3 regions of the Pantoea sp. RCC30.1 genome follow, and region 3 is predicted to be linked to each of the others. Evidence: predicted binding sites of a transcription regulator. Region 3 holds the regulator's gene; each other region holds the start of a gene.
The links. The regulator PhoB, encoded in region 3, activates phosphate uptake and scavenging genes when phosphate is short. The targets are predictions, from matches to a motif close to CTGTCATAAAACTGNCNNAT.
Positions count from the first base shown of each region.

Region 1 (4,228 bases), on a different contig from region 3:
CCAAAATGGTGGAGATTTTTGCGCTGGCGCAATGTGACGTGCCGCTGGCGGATATTCAGGCGTGGCTGAAAAAAGATGACGATGCCGCGTTCCGTCCCTGCCCCGATGTGCTGATGGGTTATTTCCTGAATGGCCTGATCTTTTACCGTCGCGGCAAAAGCGAAGATGCACCTGCGCCATCGATTGAGCGCAAGATGACTAACAACATCTTCATGAGAAAGCTGCGCATCGCTTTTGATCTGAAAACCACCGACATCCCTGATGTCCTGAAGCGCGTGAATTTTACCGTTTCGCAGGCCGAAATTGGCGCGATTTTTCGCAAGCCTGATCATAAGAACTATCGCGAGTGTGGCGACCAGATTCTGCGCAACTTCCTGAAAGGGCTGGCGATGATTCAGCGTCCTAAGAGTGAAAAGCCTGCTTAACGTCTGTTGCTGATCGCTTCGGATACCTGCGTGGTCAGAAGTGGCGCATCTGATCGCAAAGAAAGCCTGCATCCATGCAGCACGGCCTCGCCATCCCTGGCTCGGACGCTTTGCTCCTCAGTTGCGCCACCTCTTCCCTCAAGCTTCTACATGGCTTTTAAAATGGCAGCGCCTGGCTGACACGAAGGAGGGAACGCGGGTCACGGAGTAAAGCGTCCGTCGCAGGGATGCGACGGCCGAGGCTACAGGGACGTATTTACGCCGTCTTTGCGGAGCTGACCCACTTTCCCGAGTGGAACGCACGACATCCACCACAGGGAGGTGAGATTCCTTCGCGATCGGACGCGCCAGCCCTGAAGGCCGCACTCATGCAACAGCCGCTATTGATAGCCTGACACCTGATCATTAGTCACCGCGCCCCACCACCCACCGCTTATGCACCCACAGCGAGGCGAGGATCACCAGCGCGCCCGCAATAAAACTCGGCCAGTGCGGCTTCTCCTGCCAGATAGCAAGGTTCACCAGCAGCCCGGCAGGGACGTGCATGTTATTCATAATGCCCAGCGTACCGGCATCGACCTGCGTAGCACCGTAATTCCACATAAAATAGCCAAGACCGGAAGCGGCGACGCCCAGCCAGACCAGAATGCCCCACTGCAATGAAGTAGTCGGCAACTTCTGCGGATTGCCCCAGGCACACCAGGCGATCACCGCAATTAACACCGCCCCCAGATAGAACCAGGAGAAGGCCGTATGCTGCGGCATGGGTCGGGTCTCCTGCAGACGCTTATAACCCACCATTCCCGCCGCAAAGCAGATGTTTGCGAGTTGCACTAACAGCAGACCAAACCAGAAATGATCGCTGACTTTGTCATAGCGAATAATGGCCGCGCCTGCCACCGCCAGCAGCGCACTGAAGATATAGCCGATGCGCAGTGGACGACGGCTGATCAGATCGTAAATCAGCGTCACATAGAGCGGCGTCATCACCGTAAACAGCAGGAATTCCGACACGCTAAGATAAAGATAGGCTTCAAAACTCAGCAGATACATCACCCCCAGCTGGAGCATCCCAACCAGCATGTAAAGCAACAGCGTTGAAGGGCGATGGCCACGCCAGCGCAGGAAAGGTAAAAATACCAGCGCAGCCAGCGCCAGTCGCATCAATACAGAAAACCAGCTGTCCACCTGCCCGGCAAGATATTCGCCAATCAGACTGAACGAGAAGGCCCACAGGATGGTGGTAATAATCAATAAAAACACGGCGACAACCCCGAAATTAACAGGCCGTCAGTGTAAACAATGTGCGGCAATCAGGCTGTGAAATCTGGTTGACATTTGATTACAAAACAGGCGATCAGAATATCCATCGGAAAAGGACTTTCGCCTACTAACACAACTGTCTGCAGAAAGATCTTTCAGCCAGATAAAATGCGCGAAATGATCCATCACATGATCACTTCCGCTCTAAACTGTAATAAAAGTGTAACAAATGTGTCATTCATCACAGTAACGTTGCGCAACTAACACTATTCTTTGCGCGAAATGGAACATTGTGCGTCCATTTTATTCTGCTCTTTTCCTGCCCCAACCTGCTGGGAATTAAAAACCATAATGTGCCCTGGAGGGCCTCACTGATGCTGAGCATTTTTAAACCTGCACCACGTCAGCCGCAGGTGGCGGAGGATCACGTTGATCCGCTCTACCGTCGTCTGCGCTGGCAAATTTTCATCGGGATCTTCTTTGGTTACGCCGCCTACTATCTGGTCAGAAAAAACTTCGCACTCGCTATGCCTTATCTGGTGGAGCAGGGTTTTTCACGTGGCGATCTCGGTTTTGCGCTGTCCGGCATCTCCATTGCCTACGGCTTTTCAAAATTCATCATGGGCTCGGTTTCCGACCGCTCTAATCCACGCGTCTTCTTACCGGCCGGCCTGATTCTGGCTGCAGCAGTGATGCTGATCATGGGATTCGTTCCCTGGGCGACCTCCAGTATCATGGTGATGTTTGTGCTGCTGTTTGTCTGCGGCTGGTTCCAGGGCATGGGCTGGCCACCTTGTGGTCGCACTATGGTTCACTGGTGGTCGCAGAAGGAACGCGGCAGGATCGTTTCGGTCTGGAACTGTGCGCATAACGTGGGCGGTGGTATTCCGCCTCTGCTGTTCCTGCTCGGCATGGCGTGGTTCAACGACTGGAAAGCGGCACTCTACATGCCCGCGTTTGGTGCTATTGCCATTGCGATTCTGGCCTTTGCGCTGATGCGCGATACACCACAATCCTGCGGTCTGCCGCCGATTGAAGAGTATAAAAATGACTATCCACCCGATTACGATGCCAGCCACGAAGAGGAGCTGACGGCAAAACAGATCTTCATGAAGTATGTGTTGCCGAACAAACTGTTGTGGTACATCGCGCTGGCTAACGTGTTTGTTTATCTGTTGCGTTACGGCATCCTCGACTGGTCGCCAACTTATCTCAGAGAGGTCAAACACTTCACGCTGGATAAATCGTCGTGGGCCTACTTCCTGTATGAATATGCGGGGATTCCGGGAACGCTGCTGTGTGGCTGGATGTCGGACAAAGTGTTCCGCGGTAATCGCGGTGCGACCGGGGTGTTCTTTATGACGCTGGTGACCATTGCGACCGTGATTTACTGGCTCAACCCGGCGGGCAATCCTGGCGTCGACATGGCCTGCATGATCGTGATTGGCTTCCTGATCTATGGCCCGGTGATGCTGATTGGTCTGCACGCGCTGGAACTGGCACCGAAAAAAGCGGCGGGAACGGCGGCGGGCTTCACGGGCCTCTTCGGCTACCTCGGAGGATCGGTGGCGGCCAGCGCCATTGTCGGTTACACCGTCGATTATTTCGGCTGGGACGGCGGCTTCATGGTGATGATTGCTGGCTGTGTGCTGGCGGTTATCCTGCTGTTACTGACTATGGTCAGCGAACACAAACACAAAAAGACCCTCGCCTGACGGCAATAAAAAAAGGGCCGGATAACCGGCCCTTTTACATGCTGAAGTCTTAAGCCAGATAGAGCGTGTGCAGCGTTTGCGGTACCGCATCATCGGCATTCGAACCAATCACATCCAGCTCTGGCAGCGTATCTTTCAACCGCTGATGGGCGTTCTGCATGATATAGCCCTTACCCGCCATGCTCAGCATCTCCACGTCATTCATGCCGTCGCCAAAGGCGATACAGCTTTTCAGCGTGTGGCCCAGCGTCTTCGCGACCGCCTCCAGCGCATGCCCTTTCGACACGCCGCCCGCCATCACTTCCAGACAGGTCGGCAGCGAGAAACTGACGTTAACCCGATCGCCCCAGCGTGCTTCAATCGCCTGCTCCATCGGGATCAGATGCTCGGGATCTTCGCAGGTGAAGAAGACCTTGCTGATGTTATCGGTTGGCAGCAGGCCCGGCTCATAGACCTGATAGTTGAAGACCGACTCGCGGAAATAGTCCTGTTCAGCCGGGCTTGAACGGCTGACAAACCACTCATCGTCGCGGTAAACGTGCGTCAGAATATTGCTGTGATGATATTGCAGGCCAAACAGATCGCTGGCGATATCCTCATCCAGATTATGACTGAACACCAGTTCGCCCTCTGCGTTGTGCACGCGTGCGCCGTTTGAAGTGATCATATAGGCCGGAATCGCCAGGCTGTCGCGCATCTGTCCGACATCGATATGATGACGGCCGGTGGCAAAAACGAAGTGAATATCCTTCGCAACCAGCTGCTGCAGCGTTTCACGCGCAAAAGGGGTCAGACGATGTTCGGGGGAAAGCAGCGTGCCATCCA
Region 1 is NZ_JBXUHX010000003.1:24,867-29,094, forward strand. It holds gene AC2LB6_RS04215 (YehS family protein) at 1-425, shown strand, start outside; gene AC2LB6_RS04220 (carboxylate/amino acid/amine transporter) at 831-1,688, opposite strand; gene glpT (glycerol-3-phosphate transporter) at 2,063-3,403, shown strand; gene yigL (sugar/pyridoxal phosphate phosphatase YigL) at 3,453-4,228, opposite strand, start outside.
Region 1: glpT (glycerol-3-phosphate transporter) is a predicted target of PhoB. The motif match lies at 1,898-1,917, and genes of this name have one in related genera.

Region 2 (4,228 bases), on a different contig from region 3:
CGGTTGAGGAGATTCGCCGCTTTGTCACGGGCGACACCACCATGGCGATGTTTGCGCTGCGCTGGATCCTGATGAACGAGGATGTCAGCGTGGTGATTCCTGGTGCGAAAAACCGCGAACAGGCTGAAGCCAATGCCCGCGCCAGCGATGCCGATGCGCTCTCTGCAGATACGATGGCGGCGCTGAAGCAGATCTATCAGGAGAAGATCGCGCCTCACGTGCATCAGCGCTGGTAAACGTGCGTTACAACGCCTGGGCGCAAGCCCAGGCAGAACTCCACGCCCACTGGAAGTTATATCCCCCCAGCCAGCCGGTGACATCGGCCACTTCACCAATAAAGTAAAGGCCCGGCACCGCGCGCGCCTCCATGGTTTTTGAGGAGAGCTGTGTCGTATCCACGCCGCCCAGCGTCACTTCCGCAGTACGATATCCCTCGGTGCCGTTTGGCTGGATGCGCCAGGCGTGCAGCGTCTGCACCAGCTCGGTTTGCTGTTTGCTGTTGAGCTGCTTCAGGGTGATATCCGGCACCACCTTCAGCGCCTGCAGGACTTCCACCAGACGCTTCGGCAGGATTTTCGCCAGGCTGTTTTTCAGGCTTAGATTCGGATGTGCTTCACGCTGCGCCGTCAGAAAGTTTTCAATTGGCGTGGCGGGTGAGAGATCGATGGTGACGAACTCACCCGGCAGCCAGTAGCTGGAAATCTGCAATACCGCCGGCCCCGACAGACCGCGGTGAGTAAAGAGCATCGCCTCTTTGAAGCGGGTACCATCCTGCGCATCGATCGTGGTTTCCAGCGCGACGCCTGACAGCGTCTGCAACTGCTCCAGCAGCGGCTTGTGCAGGGTAAAGGGCACCAGCGCCGCCCGCGTCGGAAAGACGCTCAGCCCGAACTGTTCCGCAATTTTGTAGCCAAACGGCGAAGCACCCAGGCCTGGCATCGACAGACCGCCACTGGCGATAACCAGCTTTTCCGCCTGAACCGTGCTGCCGTTGAGTTGCAGGGTATAACCGCCGTCATGGCGCTCTACGCTGAGCACTTCACTGCGCAATTGCAGGGTGACATTGCCTTTGTCACATTCGGCCAACAGCAGATCGACAATCTGCTGCGCTGAGTCGTCACAGAAGAGCTGGCCCAGGGTTTTCTCATGCCAGGCGATACCGTGGCGATTAACCAGATCGATAAAATCCCACTGGGTATAACGCGCCAGCGCCGATTTACAGAAGTGAGGATTGTGCGACAGATACGCCGCCGGTTCAGTGTAGAGATTGGTGAAGTTGCAGCGGCCCCCGCCAGACATCAGAATCTTGCGTCCTGGCTTTTTGCCGTTATCCAGCAGTAACACGCGGCGCCCCCGCTGTCCGGCCTGGGCGGCGCAGAACAGCCCTGCTGCTCCGGCACCAATGATGATAACGTCAAACTGTTCCACTACGACTCACTCACTTTACTGGAAAGGCGCAGATTGTAGTGTTCTGCTCACCCAGACGCCAGCGTCAAAAAATTGCCGCAAATGTGTCATATTGTATCTGTCTAATATCTAACCCTTTTTCGTTGAGTTACCCTTAACCCTTACGAAGAAAGGTTAAATTAGCGCTATATTTTCCTTTCCCATACAGCACGTTGTCGCGGATAATGCGCCGCGTTCATGTCCTCCAAAAATGGCGTAACGTTTATGCTACATCTGTTTGCTGGTCTAGACCTCAGTACTAGCCTGTTATTGGTTCTTGCCCTGCTGTTTGTATTGTTTTACGAAGCGATCAACGGTTTCCACGACACGGCCAACGCAGTTGCGACGGTCATTTATACGCGTGCCATGCGTGCCCAGCTTGCTGTGGTGATGGCGGGTGTATTCAATTTCCTTGGCGTGCTGCTCGGTGGATTGAGTGTCGCTTACGCTATTGTTCATATGCTTCCCACCGATCTGTTGTTAAATGTTGGATCGGCTCACGGTCTCGCCATGGTGTTTTCTATGCTGCTGGCGGCGATTATCTGGAACCTCGGCACCTGGTATCTCGGTCTGCCGGCCTCCAGCTCCCATACGCTGATCGGCGCTATTATCGGTATCGGTCTGACCAACGCCCTGATGAGCGGAACCTCGGTGGTTGATGCGCTCAATATCCCGAAAGTTCTGAACATCTTCCTTTCTCTGATCCTGTCGCCAATTGTCGGCCTGGTGATGGCGGGCGGCTTAATCTTTATTCTGCGTCGCTACTGGAGCAATACCAAAAAGCGTGCGCGTATTCATATGACGCCTGCTGACCGCGAGAAGATCGACGGCAAGAAAAAGCCGCCGTTCTGGACGCGTATCGCCCTGATTGTTTCGGCAATTGGCGTGAGCTATTCGCACGGTGCGAATGACGGTCAGAAAGGCATTGGCCTGATCATGCTGGTCCTGATTGGTGTGGCTCCGGCAGGTTTCGTGGTGAATATGAATGCCTCCGGTTATGACATCACGCGCACCCGCGATGCGGTCAATCACCTGGAGCAGTATTACCAGCAGCATAACGCCGCACTGACGCACATCATCCAGATGGCACCGCCTAAGTTGCCTACGCCGGAAGAAGTGCCAGCAACCAGCTCGCAGGAGTTCCACTGTGACAGCGCGCGCGCATTGCAGGCGGTACAGCGTGCTCAGGTATTGCTGAATAATCTGCAGAGCTACGATCAGCTGACGGTTGATCAGCGCGGTCAGATGCGTCGCCTGCTGCTGTGTATCTCAGATACCGCCGATAAAGCGGCTCGTCTGCAGGAAACCACGCCAGATGACAAACGCTTCCTCAATAAGCTGAAAAGCGACCTGCTTGGCACCATTGAGTATGCGCCAATCTGGATTATTGTGGCCGTCGCGCTGGCGCTGGGCATCGGCACCATGATTGGCTGGCGTCGTGTTGCCACCACTATTGGTGAGAAGATTGGTAAAAAAGGCATGACTTATGCGCAGGGAATGTCAGCACAGGTGACTGCCGCGCTGTCGATTGGGGTTGCCAGCTATACCGGCATGCCCGTCTCCACCACGCATATCCTCTCTTCATCGGTGGCCGGTACTATGCTGGTCGACGGTGGCGGATTGCAGAGCCGGACCATCAAGAATATTGCCATGGCGTGGATCTTCACCCTGCCGGTCTGTATTCTCCTTTCAGGTTCGCTCTACTGGATTGCCTTAAAACTGGTGTGATGCCAGCTAAAAAAAGGGCGACGCAAGTCGCCCTTTTTTAATGCCAGATCGCCAGCGCCACCAGGCTGATGACCACCAGTCCACACAGCGCACTGGTCAGCACAAACTGCCCCCGTACCCGCTCGCAGCGCCGGATAAACTCATCGTCATGATGATCAAGATAGCGTTTTGCCCAGATATAGGTGACCAGTCGAACCTGCTTGCTCGGCTGACCGTGAGAGGTGAAAAACCCCGCCCCATCCACATACTGATACAGCAGCGGATCACAACCCCTTAATACCGCCAGCAGCGCGCGCAGAGACGAAAAATAGCGCGCCATATTCACGATACACACCACACAAAGAGCCCAAAAAAGCGCAATAGTGCTGATCATATTCTCCCCTCCTGACTGGAATCGCAGCAACAGACCCCGTGTCTGACACTGAGCCCGCCTGCAGAAAAAACCAGCCATTGAATCACCGGACTGCGAAAGTTTTTCGACCCCCTGAGCGGCTGCGAACCGGACCGCCTTTTTTCAGTGTAGGAGAATTCTTAACATTTTTTCCAACGATGATTTTCGTTCAGCGCGAGTAAATTTGGCATAGCCTTGATCTTATTCATAAGCCAGGCGGCAACGGCAGCATTTGCAGTGAGAGAAGGCTATACTCATCCCATAACAACATCATCACCTGCAATGCAGGTAGACACTTTGGTGGCGCTCATCGCCCGCTCGCGCAAGGGATTTCGCTAAGCTGTGACGCGGCAGGAACACTGGATGCCATCCTTAATCTCGTGAAAGGAGTTTTATCATGGCTTATAAACATATCCTGATTGCAGTAGACCTTTCTCCCGAAAGCCAGTTACTGGTGGATAAGGCCGTCTCGCTGGCTCGTCCGTACGATGCCAGAATTTCCCTGATTCACGTTGATGTGAATTACTCAGACCTCTATACCGGCCTGATTGATGTCAACTTAGGGGATATGCAGAAGCGCATCTCTGAAGAGACGCATGCGGCATTGAAAGGGTTGTCAGATGCGGCGGGCTATCCGATCAGTGAAACGCTGAGCGGCAGTGG
Region 2 is NZ_JBXUHX010000004.1:55,884-60,111, reverse strand. It holds gene AC2LB6_RS05470 (aldo/keto reductase) at 1-236, shown strand, start outside; gene AC2LB6_RS05465 (BaiN/RdsA family NAD(P)/FAD-dependent oxidoreductase) at 244-1,428, opposite strand; gene pitA (inorganic phosphate transporter PitA) at 1,672-3,174, shown strand; gene uspB (universal stress protein UspB) at 3,212-3,547, opposite strand; gene uspA (universal stress protein UspA) at 3,963-4,228, shown strand, end outside.
Region 2: pitA (inorganic phosphate transporter PitA) is a predicted target of PhoB. The motif match lies at 1,501-1,520, and genes of this name have one in related genera.

Region 3 (4,228 bases):
GTCACCGACTTTATCGGCAACAATGATGTTGTCGGCGCAGCGCGCCAGCTCAACGCGCGGTGCCTGCAGCTTGCCGTCGGCGGTGCCGCGCGCACGGTTCTGGCTCCAGAAGGCGCGCCAGGCTTCGCCTTTGATCTCAAACTCTACTTCAGCCAGACATTCGGCACAGTCGCGCGTCATCAGCGCATTCTGGCTCTGGGAAATCGCGCCCAGGCGCGGCGTCTGGTGATAGAGCGCCAGGCAGATCGCGTCCAGCAGCGTGGTTTTACCCGCCCCGGTTGCCCCGGTTATGGCGAACAGGCCGTTGCTGGCAAAGGGTTCGGCGCGGAAGTCGATGAACCATTCACCGCGCAGAGCATTGAGGTTTTTAAAACGTAGGGTGAGGATCTTCATTGGGGCTCTTCCATGGCGGCCAGCGTCTGGCGGAACAGGGTGGTCATCTCGTCGATTTGCGCCGGCTGCAGCTCTTCATCCAGCGCCAGGCGGCGGGCAAAGACCTCCTCCACCTTCAGCTCACTCAGGGTTTCATTGTCGAGCCGCGCCAGGCTCTGCTGCCGTTGTTCACGGCTGCGGCGCAGCAGCAATACCTCGACCGGCAGCGTGGCGGTCAGGGTTTCGACCTGACGTTGCAGATCGCTGAGGTACTCCTGCGTGGTGACTTCGATGTCGAGCCAGGTGGGCTTCTCCTGCTCTGCCGTACTGAAGGCGTTTAACTGCTCCGCAATCTGCGCCAGCGATCCTTTCAGTACCTGCATTGGCTGCGCCTGCGGCACGACCAGCGGCGTGACCGATTTCAGGCCGCTGGCCGCCAGTTCCAGCAGGAAGACGCTCTTTTCAGTCCCCAGCTCATCAAAGCTCAGTGGAATCGGCGAGCCGCTGTAGCGGATATGCTCGCTGCCCGCGACGCGCTGGGCGCGGTGAATATGGCCCAGCGCAATGTAATCAGCCGCCGGAAAGGCGCTAGCCGGGAAGGCATCCAGCGTGCCGATATAGATGTCACGCACCGAATCGCTCTGGCTGACGCCGACGGTGGTGAGGTGGCCGGTGGCGATGATCGGCAGCGCATAACCCAGCGCCTGGGCAGCGGCGAAACGCTGCTGATAGTGATGGGCGATCGCCTCCAGCAGCAAGGTCTGTTTGTCACGTCCCGACTGACCCGCCCGGCTGCGCAGGATATCGCGCGGCCGCAGATAGGGTATGGCACACATCAGCGCCCCCGGTTCGCCCTGACGGGTGTTGAGCAGCAGCACATCCGCCTGCTCCTGCGGCGTGGCGATCACCCGGGTGTTGAGACAGGCGAGCAGCTCGCGCGACTCATTCAGCGTCGCCACGGAATCGTGGTTGCCCGCCAGCACAATCAGCTGACAGCCGGTGGGCTGCAGCGCCACCACAAATCGGTTAAACATCTCGCGGGCGTAGCTGGGCGGCGTGCCGGTATCAAACAGATCGCCTGCAATAATCAACGCATCCACCTGATGTTGTTCAATCTGGATCAACAGCCAGTCGAGAAACGCCTGATGTTCGGCTGCCCGACTTTTGTTGTAAAAGAACTGCCCCAGATGCCAGTCCGCAGTATGAATGATGCGCATGATGAGTCCCTGCCGTTGTGATTCGCCCGGCGATTATACTGGCTCTGCAGCCAAAGCAAAAAATTGTCGCTGCGCTGTCATAAATGATTACCAACGGCGTTACAGGCAGGTTATGTTTTTCATAAAAGTGTCACAAATCTGACGCATAATGGCGCCGCGAATCTCAGTGACAGCCGTCATAATCAGCAGGAGTAATAATGGCTAAGCGCATTTTGGTTGTGGAGGATGAAGCCCCCATCCGTGAAATGTTGTGTTTTGTTCTGGAGCAGAACGACTATCAGCCAATCGAGGCGGAAGATTATGACAGCGCCGTTGGCAAGCTGATTGAACCCTGGCCCGATCTGATTTTACTGGACTGGATGTTACCCGGTGGCAGCGGTATTCAGTTTATCAAGCATCTGAAACGTGAGGCGATGACGCGCGATATTCCGGTGATGATGCTCACCGCGCGTGGCGAAGAGGAAGATCGGGTGCGCGGCCTGGAAGTGGGCGCCGATGATTACATTACCAAACCGTTTTCACCCAAAGAGCTGATGGCGCGAATTAAAGCGGTGATGCGCCGTATTTCACCGATGGCGGTGGAAGAGGTGATTGAGATGCAGGGACTGAGTCTGGATCCCTCTTCACATCGCGTGATGTCCGAAACCACGCCGCTGGAGATGGGCCCCACCGAATATAAGCTGCTGCACTTCTTTATGACTCACCCGGAACGCGTTTACAGCCGCGAACAGCTGCTGAACCACGTCTGGGGCACCAATGTGTATGTGGAAGATCGCACTGTCGATGTTCACATTCGCCGTTTACGTAAAGCGCTGGAAGTCTCCGGCCACGATCGCATGGTACAAACCGTCCGTGGAACAGGCTATCGTTTCTCTGCCCGCTATTAAACGGAGCCTTTACCGTGCTGGAACGCCTCTCCTGGAAGAGATTACTGACAGAACTGCTGCTGGCCTGTCTGCCTGCGGCGCTGCTGGGCCTGCTGTTTGGCGGCTTGCCCTGGTGGCTGCTGCTGAGCGTGGTCATGGTGCTGTTATGGCATTTCCACAATCTGATGCGATTGTCGCACTGGCTGTGGCTCGACCGCACAATGACGCCACCGGCCGGGCGTGCCAGCTGGGAACCGCTGTTTTATGGCCTTTACCAGATGCAACTGCGCAACCGGCGGCGGCGACGTGAACTTGGTAATCTGATTAAGCGTTTCCGCAGCGGTGCCGAGTCGCTGCCGGATGCGGTGATCCTGACCACGGAAGAGGGCACCATTTTCTGGTGTAACGGCCTGGCGCAGCAGCACCTGGGGCTGCGCTGGCCGGAAGATAATGGCCAGAACATCCTCAATCTGCTGCGTTATCCGGAGTTCTCCCGCTATCTTCGCCAGCGCGATTTCGACAAGCCGCTGACGCTGGTGCTGAACAACAAACTTCATATGGAATTCCGCGTCATGCCCTACAGCGAGGGGCAGTGGCTGCTGGTAGCGCGTGATGTGACGCAGATGCATCAGCTGGAAGGGGCGCGCCGCAACTTCTTTGCCAACGTCAGCCATGAATTACGCACGCCGCTCACGGTGCTGCAGGGCTATCTGGAGATGATGAACGACTCGGTGATGAGCGAGCCTTCGCGCAGTAAAGCGCTGCACACCATGTCGGAGCAGACGCGCCGCATGGACAGCCTGGTCAAACAACTGCTGACGCTGTCGCGTATTGAAGCCGCGCCGGCGATCGATCTGAAAGAGAAGGTCGATGTGCCGGTGATGCTGAAGCTGCTGCAGCATGAGGCGGCGACGCTGAGTGGTGGTCGTCACGATATCCATTTCCATACCGATCCCCATCTGAAAGTGTTCGGCAACGATGAACAGCTGCGCAGCGCTATCTCCAATCTGGTTTACAACGCGGTCAATCATACGCCGGACGGTACGCGGATTGATATCAGCTGGCTGCGCGGCAAACAGGGCGCCACCTTCCGGGTGTGCGACAACGGGCCGGGTATCGCCTCAGAACATATTCCACGCCTGACCGAGCGTTTCTACCGGGTTGATAAAGCACGTTCGCGCGCCACTGGCGGCAGCGGGCTGGGGCTGGCGATTGTGAAACATGCTCTGAGCCACCATAACGCGCGACTCGATATCACCAGCGTGCCGAATAAAGAGACCTGTTTTACCTTTACACTGCCCGCGAGGTTGATTGTCAGCAGCGTGATGCAGGAGAATGCCGTTCATTAATCGCTGCCGGATCTCCCTGATGCGCCTCCTTCTTTTGTTGATCGTTACTCTGCTGCCGGGCCTGGCACTGGCCCAGCCCGTTACGCTATCCGGCAATCTCAGCAGCGTCGGATCCGATACGCTCGGCTATCTGATGACCCTGTGGGGTGAAGATTTCAGTCGCCAGGCGCCGGGCGTCAATGTGCAGGTTCAGGCCTCCGGTTCTTCTACCGCGCCGACTGCGCTGGCGGCGGGCGCCGCACAGCTCGGGCCGATGAGCCGCCCGATGCAGGCCGATGAGCGCCAGGCTTTTGAGGCGCGCTACGGTTATCTGCCTCTGGCGGTGCCGGTAGCGATGGATGCGCTGGTAGTGGTGGTGAATCAGCGTAACCCGCTGCAGCAGATTGAACCGCGTCAGCTCGACGCCATCTTCTCCGTTACCCGC
Region 3 is NZ_JBXUHX010000007.1:47,981-52,208, reverse strand. It holds gene AC2LB6_RS08480 (AAA family ATPase) at 1-393, opposite strand, end outside; gene sbcD (exonuclease subunit SbcD) at 390-1,589, opposite strand; gene phoB (phosphate response regulator transcription factor PhoB) at 1,787-2,476, shown strand; gene phoR (phosphate regulon sensor histidine kinase PhoR) at 2,491-3,804, shown strand; gene AC2LB6_RS08460 (PstS family phosphate ABC transporter substrate-binding protein) at 3,824-4,228, shown strand, end outside.